Regions from separate parts of the Bacillus sp. C-3-6 genome, predicted to be linked through region 2. Evidence: riboswitches for the same ligand, from Rfam matches in the RefSeq annotation. Region 2 holds a riboswitch; the other holds the start of a gene.
What was found. A riboswitch is a leader RNA that binds a small molecule or an ion and turns the genes downstream of it on or off. The one in region 2 is predicted to bind S-adenosylmethionine.
Positions count from the first base shown of each region.

Region 1: another riboswitch for S-adenosylmethionine. It lies ahead of ACW0JX_RS20720 (bifunctional homocysteine S-methyltransferase/methylenetetrahydrofolate reductase); the one in region 2 lies ahead of ACW0JX_RS01060 (ABC transporter permease).

Region 1 is NZ_CM137247.1:4,036,292-4,041,604, reverse strand. It holds gene metC (cystathionine beta-lyase) at 1-431, opposite strand, end outside; gene metI (cystathionine gamma-synthase/O-acetylhomoserine thiolyase) at 428-1,540, opposite strand; SAM riboswitch class I at 1,635-1,745, opposite strand; SAM riboswitch class I at 1,949-2,058, shown strand; gene ACW0JX_RS20720 (bifunctional homocysteine S-methyltransferase/methylenetetrahydrofolate reductase) at 2,129-3,961, shown strand; gene metH (methionine synthase) at 3,961-5,313, shown strand, end outside.
Region 2 is NZ_CM137247.1:179,212-184,524, forward strand. It holds gene ACW0JX_RS01035 (DUF3981 domain-containing protein) at 1-496, shown strand, start outside; gene ACW0JX_RS01040 (multidrug effflux MFS transporter) at 615-1,874, shown strand; gene ACW0JX_RS01045 (hypothetical protein) at 1,908-2,354, opposite strand; gene ACW0JX_RS01050 (hypothetical protein) at 2,629-3,132, shown strand; gene ACW0JX_RS01055 (DUF3951 domain-containing protein) at 3,149-3,364, opposite strand; SAM riboswitch class I at 3,534-3,639, shown strand; gene ACW0JX_RS01060 (ABC transporter permease) at 3,776-4,693, shown strand; gene ACW0JX_RS01065 (ABC transporter permease) at 4,711-5,313, shown strand, end outside.

The sequences.
Region 1 (5,313 bases), 1.4 Mb from region 2:
GTTTCTACATAAAAGAGCTTTGTATTTGGTTTAATGCTTTGTTTTATTTCTTCTAAATTGGTCATATCAACAAATGTATGTGAAACACCGTAACGGGAGAGTACCTCAGTTATCACTCGGTAAGTTCCTCCGTATACATCTTCTGAAATGAGTACGTGATCACCTTGTGAAAGAAGGAGGAATGCAGTGGAAATCGCTGCAATGCCTGATGCAAAGGCGAATCCCTTTGTTCCACCTTCTAATAAAGCAATGATATCTTCAAGAGCTTCACGAGTTGGATTTCCTGACCTGCTATAGTCATATTTTCCGAACGTATCTACATCAAACTGGTGAAAAGTTGATGTGTTATAGATAGGAACGTTCACAGCTCCTGTTTGCGAGTCATGTTTATATTGGTTGTGTAGTAAGAGTGTATCTATAGAATAACTCATATTCTTACACCTTCTTTTACAAGTTTAATGGCTTGCTTTAAGTCTTGAATTAAATCGTTACTATTTTCAATGCCAACGGAGAATCGAAGAAGACGATTACATACACCGTTTGCTGTTCTAATTTCTTCAGGAATATCAGCATGTGTTTGCGTTGCTGGATAAGTCATTAAACTTTCTACACCACCAAGACTTTCGGCAAATGTAATTAAGGATAAAGATTGTAAGAATGGATTAATCCAAGCTTCATCTTTAAGGCGAAATGAAATCATGCCGCCTCTTCCAGGATAAAATACATCTGTCACCCCGTCTTCATCATTTAAATATGCAACAACTGCTTTCGCATTTTCTTCATGCTGTCTCATGCGAAGCGCTAACGTTTTCATACCGCGAATTAATAACCATGAGTCAAATGGGCTTAAAACTGCACCTGATGCATTATGATAATGAGCGATTTCTTCACAAAGTTCCTTTCCTTTTGCAACGACAAGTCCGCTTAGTACATCGTTATGTCCCCCTAAATATTTCGTTGCGCTGTGAAGTACAATGTCAGCACCTTCTGTTAATGGTTGCTGTATATAAGGTGTGTAGAATGTGTTGTCTACAATAAGAAGTAGTCCGTGCCTTTTCGCTACAGTTGCGACTGCAGCAATATCAGTAACTTGCATTAATGGATTAGTTGGAGTTTCTATGAAAATAGCCTTCGTTTCAGTTGTGATAGCTTGCTCAATTTGTTTAATAGACTGTGTATTTACGTATCTACATCGAACATTCCACTTTTTTTCATGTTCAGAAAATAATCGATACGTTCCACCGTATAAATCTTCAGATACAATAAGTTCGTCTCCAGAGCGGAATAGAGAAAGGACGAGGAGAACAGCCGCCATCCCTGAACTACAGGCATAACCTTGTTCGCCATATTCTAAGTCTGCGATTGCCTGTTCTAAAAGACCTCGAGTTGGATTGCCAGTTCGTGAATAGTCAAAGCCAGTAGATTTACCAATTCCTTCATGACGATAAGCGGTTGAGAAATAAACTGGTGGATTAACCGTTCCAGTTGTAGTTTCACTGCGATTGCCGATTTGTGCTAGTTTTGTTTCGATTGTTGACATGTGAAAATTCCTCCTTTTTAAATTGAAACATTAAGTGAATATAAAATAAAAAAAGCCTTCTAAGAAGAAGGCTTTCGGTTTGAATAGAGTCTTCTTCTCATCTGTCAAATCTTTCACAATTTGCTGGAATTAGCACCTTATTAACAAAATGTTAATGGTTGCTGAGGCGTCACAGGGCCAGTCCCTCTACCTCTCTAGATAAGAATGTTCGTATGAAATTTTTATTATGTTTTTAACTTTACAACAAAAGATAATTGAATTGCAACTTTATTTTGAAAAATTTTTATTTTTCCGCAAGTGTCATTGACTTTTACTTTTGTGCATGCTAAATTTATTAAAAAATTAACAAACATTGTTAAAAGGGGAACGCATTTCCTTTTAGCTACATAAATAAAATAATAAAGACAACTCTTATTGAGAGCGGTGGAGGGAAAGGCCCTGTGAAACCCGGCAACCTTCAAACGAAATGTTTGAAACGGTGCTAATACCTGCAAAACGAATGTTTTGCATAATAAGAGGAGGAACGATTATGTCCCCCTCTTCAAAGTGAAGAGGGGGTTTTTATATTGATAGAAATGAGGGAGATTCGTGAAATTACTAGATTTATTATCAAAAGGAATTGTAATAGGTGATGGTGCGGTTGGGACGTTATTGCATTCACATGGCTTGCAAAGTAGCTTTGAAGAATTGAATGTATCTGATCCAGACTTAATTATATCGATTCATAAACAATATGTAGCTGCTGGAGCAGATGTAATTCAAACGAATACGTATGGAGCAAATGAGGCGAAATTACGTATGTACGGCTTAGAAAATCAAGTTACAGAAATTAATAGAGCGGCAGTAAAACTGGCGAAAGCATCTGTGACAGATAAAAATGCAATTTTAGGAACAATTGGTGGTATGAAACATATCGGAGCCGTTACAACGACTGATATGGAAAGGGAGTTTATGCTACTTGAACAGGCAGGGGCTTTACTAGAAGAACAGGTTGATGGATTACTATTAGAAACTTTTTACGATGAATTTGAATTACTTCATGCTGTTAAAGTATTGCGTAAGCAAACGAACATTCCAATTGTTGCTCAATTAGCGTTACATGAAGCAGGTACGACTCAAAATGGAAATGATGTCAATGAAATATTAAAGCAACTTATAGATTACGGTGCAAATGTTGTTGGATTAAATTGTCAACTAGGGCCGCTTCATATGACGGAGGCTTTCAAAATGATATCGATTCCGCAAAATGGCTATTTATCAGCATACCCAAATGCAGGTCTCCCGAATTATGTGGAGGGACGTTACGTATATGAGGGAAGCCCAGCTTATTTTGAGGCGATGACGCCGAGATTTATTGAGCAAGGTATTCGGTTATTAGGTGGTTGTTGTGGTACGACTCCAGAACATATTCAAAGTATGAAGCACGCTGTTGCGAATGTTACACCTGTAATAGAAAAAGACACCATTCAAAGGCCGAAAGTTGTTCATACGCATGAGAAACGTTCGAAGGCTCACGTCACTCTAGCAGAGAAAGCGAAAAAACAAACGACAGTTGTAGTGGAATTAGATCCACCGAAAACGTTAGATACACAGCGGTTTTTTGAAGGAGCAAGAGCTTTAAAAAGAGCGGGAGCAGATGCTATTACTCTAGCAGATAATTCATTAGCATCGCCTCGTATTTCTAATATGGCAATGGGTGCGTTATTAACGAAGCATGATATCCCGGTATTGACACATTTAACGTGTAGGGATCATAACGTCATTGGACTACAATCTCATTTGTTAGGTTTATCGGCGTTAGGGATGGAAGAAGTGTTAGCTTTAACTGGTGATCCAGCGCGCGTTGGTGATTTTCCTGGTGCAACTTCTGTATACGATTTGTCCTCTATTGAGCTCATTAAAATGATTAAAGAAATGAACGATGGACGTTCAATTTTAGGGAAATCAATTGGACCGGCGACAAGGTTTTCTGTAGGCGGCGCATTTAATCCTCACGTGAGGCACTTAAAAGCAGCGGTTAAGCGAATGGAACGAAAAATAGATGCTGGAGCGGAATATTTTTTAACTCAGCCAATTTACGATATCGCGTTAATTGAAGAAGTGTATGAAGCGACAAAGCATTTGGAACAACCTATTTTTATTGGAATTATGCCGTTAGTAAGTAAGCGGAATGCAGATTTTCTTCATTTTGAGGTACCGGGTATTACTCTTCCAGAAGAAATAAGAGAGAGAATGGATGGACACGAAACGAAAGAGGCGGCAATTGAGGAAGGGATTCGCATTTCGCAAGAATTGATCGACGCAGCGATGAAATATTTTAATGGTATTTATCTTATTACACCATTTTTAAAATATGAAATTACAGAACATCTTGTTAAATATGTAAGAGAAAAGCAAGAAGTGAAAGAAGGTATTAATTGATGAAGTGTATAGAAGAAAAATTACAAAATAGCATTTTAATATTAGATGGTGCAATGGGAACAATGATTCAGCAAGAGGATTTAACTGCTGAAGATTTCGGAGGAGAAGAGTACGAGGGCTGTAATGAATATTTAGTAGAAACAAGACCAGACGTTATTTTAAAGATTCATAAAGCTTATATTGAAGCTGGAGCGGATATTATTGAAACAAATACATTTGGGGCAACGAATATTGTACTAAGTGATTATGAGCTGTCTCATTTAGATGAAGAACTAAATGAAAAGGCAGCACTTTTGGCGAAGCAAGCTGTTAAAGAAAGCGGTAAGGAAGTATATGTTGCGGGAGCGATGGGACCAACAACGAAAGCAATTAGTGTTACTGGTGGTGTGACTTTTGAAGAATTGATTGAGGCTTATACAAGGCAGGCACGAGGATTATTAAAAGGAGAAGTTGATGTATTACTCGTTGAGACGAGTCAAGATATGCGTAACGTGAAAGCAGCTTATATTGGAATTCAAGTTGCTTTTGAAGAACTGAAAAAAACGGTTCCTATTATGATTTCAGGAACGATTGAGCCAATGGGAACGACTCTGGCTGGGCAAACAATTGAAGCTTTTTATTTATCAGTAGAACATATGAAACCATTATCTGTTGGGTTAAATTGTGCGACTGGTCCGGAGTTTATGAGGGACCATATTCGTTCACTATCTGATTTATCGGAGTGTTACATTTCTTGTTATCCAAATGCAGGTCTTCCTGATGAAGATGGACATTACCATGAGTCTCCATCTTCTCTCGCTGAAAAGGTGAAGCGATTTGCTGAAGAAGGATGGGTTAATATTATCGGTGGTTGTTGTGGCACGACACCAGAACATATAAAAGCAATGAAAGAAGCACTAGCATCTCTTAAGCCTCGTGACCATCATGAGAGAGAAGGACATGGAATTAGTGGATTAGAGGCACTGCAATATGATGAGTCTATGAGACCGTTATTTGTAGGTGAAAGAACGAATGTTATTGGATCACGTAAATTTAAACGATTAGTAGCAGAAGGGAAATTTGAAGAGGCTGCTGAAGTGGCAAGAGCGCAAGTGAAGAAAAATGCTCATATTATTGATATTTGTATGGCAGATCCTGATCGTGATGAAATAGAAGATATGGAGAAATTTTTGACAGAAGTTACGAAAGTGTTAAAAGTACCGATTATGATTGATTCAACGGATGAAAATGTTATGGCAAGAGCACTTACTTATATTCAAGGAAAAGCTGTTATCAACTCTATTAATTTAGAAGATGGAGAAGAGCGTTTTGAAAAGGTAACACCGCTTCTTCGTAAGTATGGTGCTGCAATT
Region 2 (5,313 bases):
TTCAGCAGCTACAGAAGTAGTAGATAATTCCTTTAAGAGAGAGAAATGGCATGGGACAATGCCTGTCATTTATAACGTATACGGTAAACCAGCTTGGATTATTCCGGTTGTTGATGACGGAGGCCTAGTACGTGCACATACAGTTGTATATGCTGCTAATGCAAAAATATTTGCGACAGGTTCGACGCAGAAAGAAGCGCTTGAGAATTATAAAAACGTAATGAGCGGTAATGGTGATACCTTTAGACCAACCTCAACAGGAAAAGAAGCGCAAAAAGAAGGTATTGTACAACGTGTATATAAAGAGAAATCAGGTGAAAATACAATCGTGTACGTACTTTTAGAGAATGAACAGAAGGTATTTATGATACCAGTGAAGAAATTCCCGTATGCTATGTTTACAGAAGTAGGAGACCCAATTCAAATTACATATTTAGATACAGGAGAGACGATGGCCTCGGTATCTAAATTTACGAATAGCAATGTGAAAAAGTAAAGCGATAGAATTTCTATCGCTTTTTTTTACATTATGAAAGAGGAAAATGCGCTGTACTTGACGTATGTTTATGATGTAACTATAATTGTTACGATTCAGTGTGTATAGGAAAGGGTGAATTGAAAAAGTGAATGAAGTTAATCACGAAATATACAAACCTGTAAAGGCAAACAGGTTATGGATGATTCTTGTATTAGGAACACTTACGGCGATTGGGCCATTATCTATTGATATGTATTTGCCTTCATTACCGAAGTTAACGGATGATTTGCAAACAGGGGCATCCCTAGCGCAGCTTACATTAACAGCTTGTTTGCTTGGGCTGTCAGTAGGACAATTATTTGTTGGCTCAATTAGCGATATTTACGGAAGACGCAAACCACTTATTATTGCTCTTATTATTTATGTTGCTTCTTCTTTACTTTGTGCTGTTGCGCCATCTATTTGGACATTAGTATTATTGCGCTTCCTACAAGGAGCTTCAGGATCAGCCGGGATTGTTATATCACGTGCAATGGTACGTGATATGTACTCAGGTTCTGAAATGACGAAGTTTTTCTCACTGCTTATGTTAGTAAACGGAGCAGCACCTATTTTGGCACCGATTATTGGGGGGCAATTATTACAGTTTACAACGTGGCGCGGTGTTTTCATCGTTCTTGGAGCAATTAGCGTATTCATGTTAATCTCAGCTACTTTTGTATTGCGTGAAACATTACCTCCTGAAGAAAGAGAAACGGGTGGTTTGTCAGGGACTTTGGCGACGTACGGAAAATTGTTAAAGGACCGTCTGTTTATGGGATATGCATTGTCACAAGGATTAGTAACAGCGGCAATGTTTGCATACATTTCGGGCTCACCATTTGTGTTGCAGAACATATACGGAGCATCACCACAGCAATTTAGTTTATTCTTTGCGATTAACGGCATCGGTATTATTATTGCTAGTCAGGTAACGGGTCGTTTAGCGGGGAAAGTGAATGAGAAGACATTATTTGTTGCTGGTATTATTATCGCAGCTGTTGGTGGCCTATCTTTACTACTGACAATCGTACTAGGAATAGGTTTAATCGGTGTTTTATGTTCGTTATTCCTTGTTGTATCAAGTGTCGGGGTTGTATCAACAACTGGGTTCTCATTAGCGATGAGAAATCAGAAGCAAGCTGCAGGAACAGCGTCAGCTTTATTAGGCTTATTACAGTTCATTTCAGGAGCGCTTGTCGCTCCGCTAGTAGGTATTGGTGGGAGTAATACAGCGTTACCGATGGGTGTTGTTATTGCGCTTTGTGAAGTAGGAGCAGTATTATGTTATCTATTTATGGCCAGAAGAAGTGAGAAGCAGTTTGAACTGCAACAAAGACAAAATTTAGAGGCTTAACAAAAAAGAACTGATTCAAAGGGAATGTTTGAATCAGTTCTTTTTTTCATTTCTTTGAAATACCTCATACATATTATTCATGATCGTATCATATAAAACAGCAAGTTTATCCCACACCCAGCGATTACTATCGACTTCTTTTTCCCCACAGTCGATAATATCGGTATGGTCAGTAATTTTATACGCTTTTTTAACGATAATAGGAGCAATCTTCGGTATACGTGGGATTTCCTTTAAGGTATCTGCAAAGTTTCCAATGTAGACATGACCGATGATTTCGATTGTTAATGATTTATCCGATATATTTAGCACGGTATGAAATTGATTTGTATGTTGTTGTTTTAAATATTGAGCTAACTTAAATGGAGCATGCTTCTTCTTTAATACGCGGCGAAGGCTCTCTGTATTTTCGATATGAAGTGATTTTTCGCGAATAAGGACACGAATATCTTCTCCCATAAAAGGCATTGTGTTGTACATAGATGATTCTCCTTAAAACCTTACATATGTTTGCGTTATGCATATGTAAGTCTAGCATGGTTTGTTCTTTATGTGTGCTTACAGTTTTGTAAGGTGATGTAGTAAAGCATTGCAAAAGTTATTTGTATAAAGTGACGATACTGTGACAAACATGTTGGTATATATATTACGATGTTGTCTTAAGTGTAAAAAGTAGGGCGTTCTCGGTATAATAACAAGTGGAGATAAAAGAAACTATAATGAGTAATAGCTGTAGATAAAAGGAGAAGAAGAGATGAAGAAGGTTTTGGGTATTGCTGTAATGGGAAGTATGATCCTTCTAGTAGGATGTAATGGAAATAAAGATACGAAAGAACCGAAAGAAAAGGTAGAGCAATCTACTGAACAAACAGAAGAGATGAAAGAATACCTTGCAGTACATGAAAAATACGATATAAAAATGAATAAAGAAATTAATAAAGCACTGCAGTTATTTGAAGTGGCAAAAGAAAAGGGCGGTAAGGAAATAACGAATGCTACATATAAAGAAGACGTGCAAAAGGTAACAACGAGCATGTTAGAAGATATTGATCATATACGTAAAGAAATTCGTGTTCCGAAGTCGAAAGAGCAAGAACATGAGGTATATATTGGTTTCTTGAATGAATCAGAACAAGCGATGAAAAAATTACAGAAGTTAGCTAAAGAAGAAGATTCATCGTTGATTCGTGATATAGAAATTAATTTTGCAACAGCATCGACATACTATAAACGTTTTCAAGCAGAAACGAAAAAATAACCTTGCCTGTGCAGGGTTATTTTTTCTTCTTGCCATCTCCGTCTTCATCCTCAGATACTAATATTTTCTGTTCTTCGTGAAATTCGGAAATAGTTTGCCCGGTAATATTATCGAAAGGAGTATAAAAAGAAGTAATACGTTTCTTTTTAATAAAGAGTTTATAGGAGCCGATGATGACAAGTATAACGATTGTTAAGGGTAATCCTATAGTACCAAGAAGTAAGGGGTCCATCTTATAACTCCTTTAACATTATTTCTTTTTATTATAAGCCGAAAACTGTAATTTCGATAAATGAATTAAAAACTGATTTTTCTAAATTTATCCAATTTGATTGACTTTTCAATTTTTCAGAATTATAATTCGAAATATACAATTTGAACCAAATAATAATATAGCAATTTACTTATCCAGAGAGGTAGAGGGACTGGCCCTATGACACCTCAGCAGCGGGTTCTGTAATAGGAACACCGTGCTAATTCCAGCAAGCAAGTCTTGAAAGATAAGTGATGGGCCTTTGTTTGTTAAGCCTTGATCTTATTTTTTAAGATCAAGGCTTTTTGTATTCTAAAAAGAGAAAAGGAAGTAATGGAAAAAGTACATCCATAAAACAAAGTAAATTCATGCGTTTAGGGGGTTATTGAAGTGTATGTAATTAAAAAATTATCGGTTATGGTGTTTACACTATGGGTTATTACGACAGTGACATTTCTAATTATGCATATTATTCCGGGAGATCCATTTTCATCAGATGCAAAAATCTTTCCTGAAGAAGTGATCCAAAACATGAGAGCGAAGTATCACCTTGATGAACCGTTATGGAATCAATATGTTGCTTATTTAGACGGTGTAGTTCATTTTGATTTTGGTGAATCTGTTCAATCAACCGGGCAAGGTGTATCAGAAATTATAACAACTGGCTTTGGTCCATCAGCAATTATTGGTCTACAAGCACTTGTTATTTCATTGTTGGTAGGAATTGCGGCAGGGACATTTGCTGCTCTATATCATGGGAGAGTAATTGACTATAGTGTGAGTTTGCTCGCAATTCTAGGTATTTCTATTCCAAGTTTTATTTTAGCACCACTATTTATACAAGTATTTGCTATCCAATTTGAGTTTTTACCAGTAGCCTCTTGGGGAACATTCGAACATACGGTATTGCCATCCTTTGCATTAGCGTTAGGGCCAATTGCAGTTATTACAAGGTTTGTTCGTTCTAATATGATCGAAGTACTGCAGAGTGATTATATTAAGCTAGCAAGAGCAAAAGGTATACCAATTAAGAAGATTATTATAAGACATGCTCTTCGAAATGCGATTGTTCCAGTACTTACATTTGTGGGACCGTTAATGGCGGGACTTTTAACAGGGACTTTCGTTATTGAAAAAATCTTTTCAATTCCTGGCCTAGGAAAATATTTCGTAGATAGTATTTTTAACCGAGACTATCCGGTGATTATGGGAACAACGATTTTCTATAGTGCATTATTAATTGCTTGTATTTTCATTACAGATATTATTCACCGCATTGTTGATCCGCGTATTCGTTCTATTACATAAGGAGGGGGGATATTTAAATGGGAGCTTATGAAATTAATGAACAGTTATTAACGAAAGAAGAGAAAAAAGAATTAACGATAAATAAAAATCAGCAAACGATTAGCAGAAAGAAAGAAGTGTTTCGTAAGTTTATATCGAATCCAATCGCAGTTTTAGGAACAGTGACGTTATTGCTAATTATTGTTTTCTCGCTTATTGGCGAAAGTTTAACTTCATTTACTGCGAGTGAACAAGTAAAAGAGGCAACAAATTTACCGCCGAGTAGTGAACATTGGTTTGGAACAGATGATCTAGGGAGAGATATTTGGGCACGTACTTGGGCTGGTGGGAAGATTTCACTAACAGTTGGATTAGTAGCAGCTGCCCTCGATATAGGGCTTGGTGTACTGATTGGTGGATTTAGTGGATATGTGAGAGGGCGTAATCGCCTTGGAACGTTAATTGATGAGTGGATTATAAGAGGAATTGAAGTATTATACGGCATCCCATATTTATTAATTGTTATTTTACTATTAATTGTTATGAAACCAGGTCTTTTCACCATTATTATCGCCCTTGCATTAACGGGATGGATTGGAATGGCTCGTCTCATTCGAGCACAAGTATTGTCTTTAAAACAA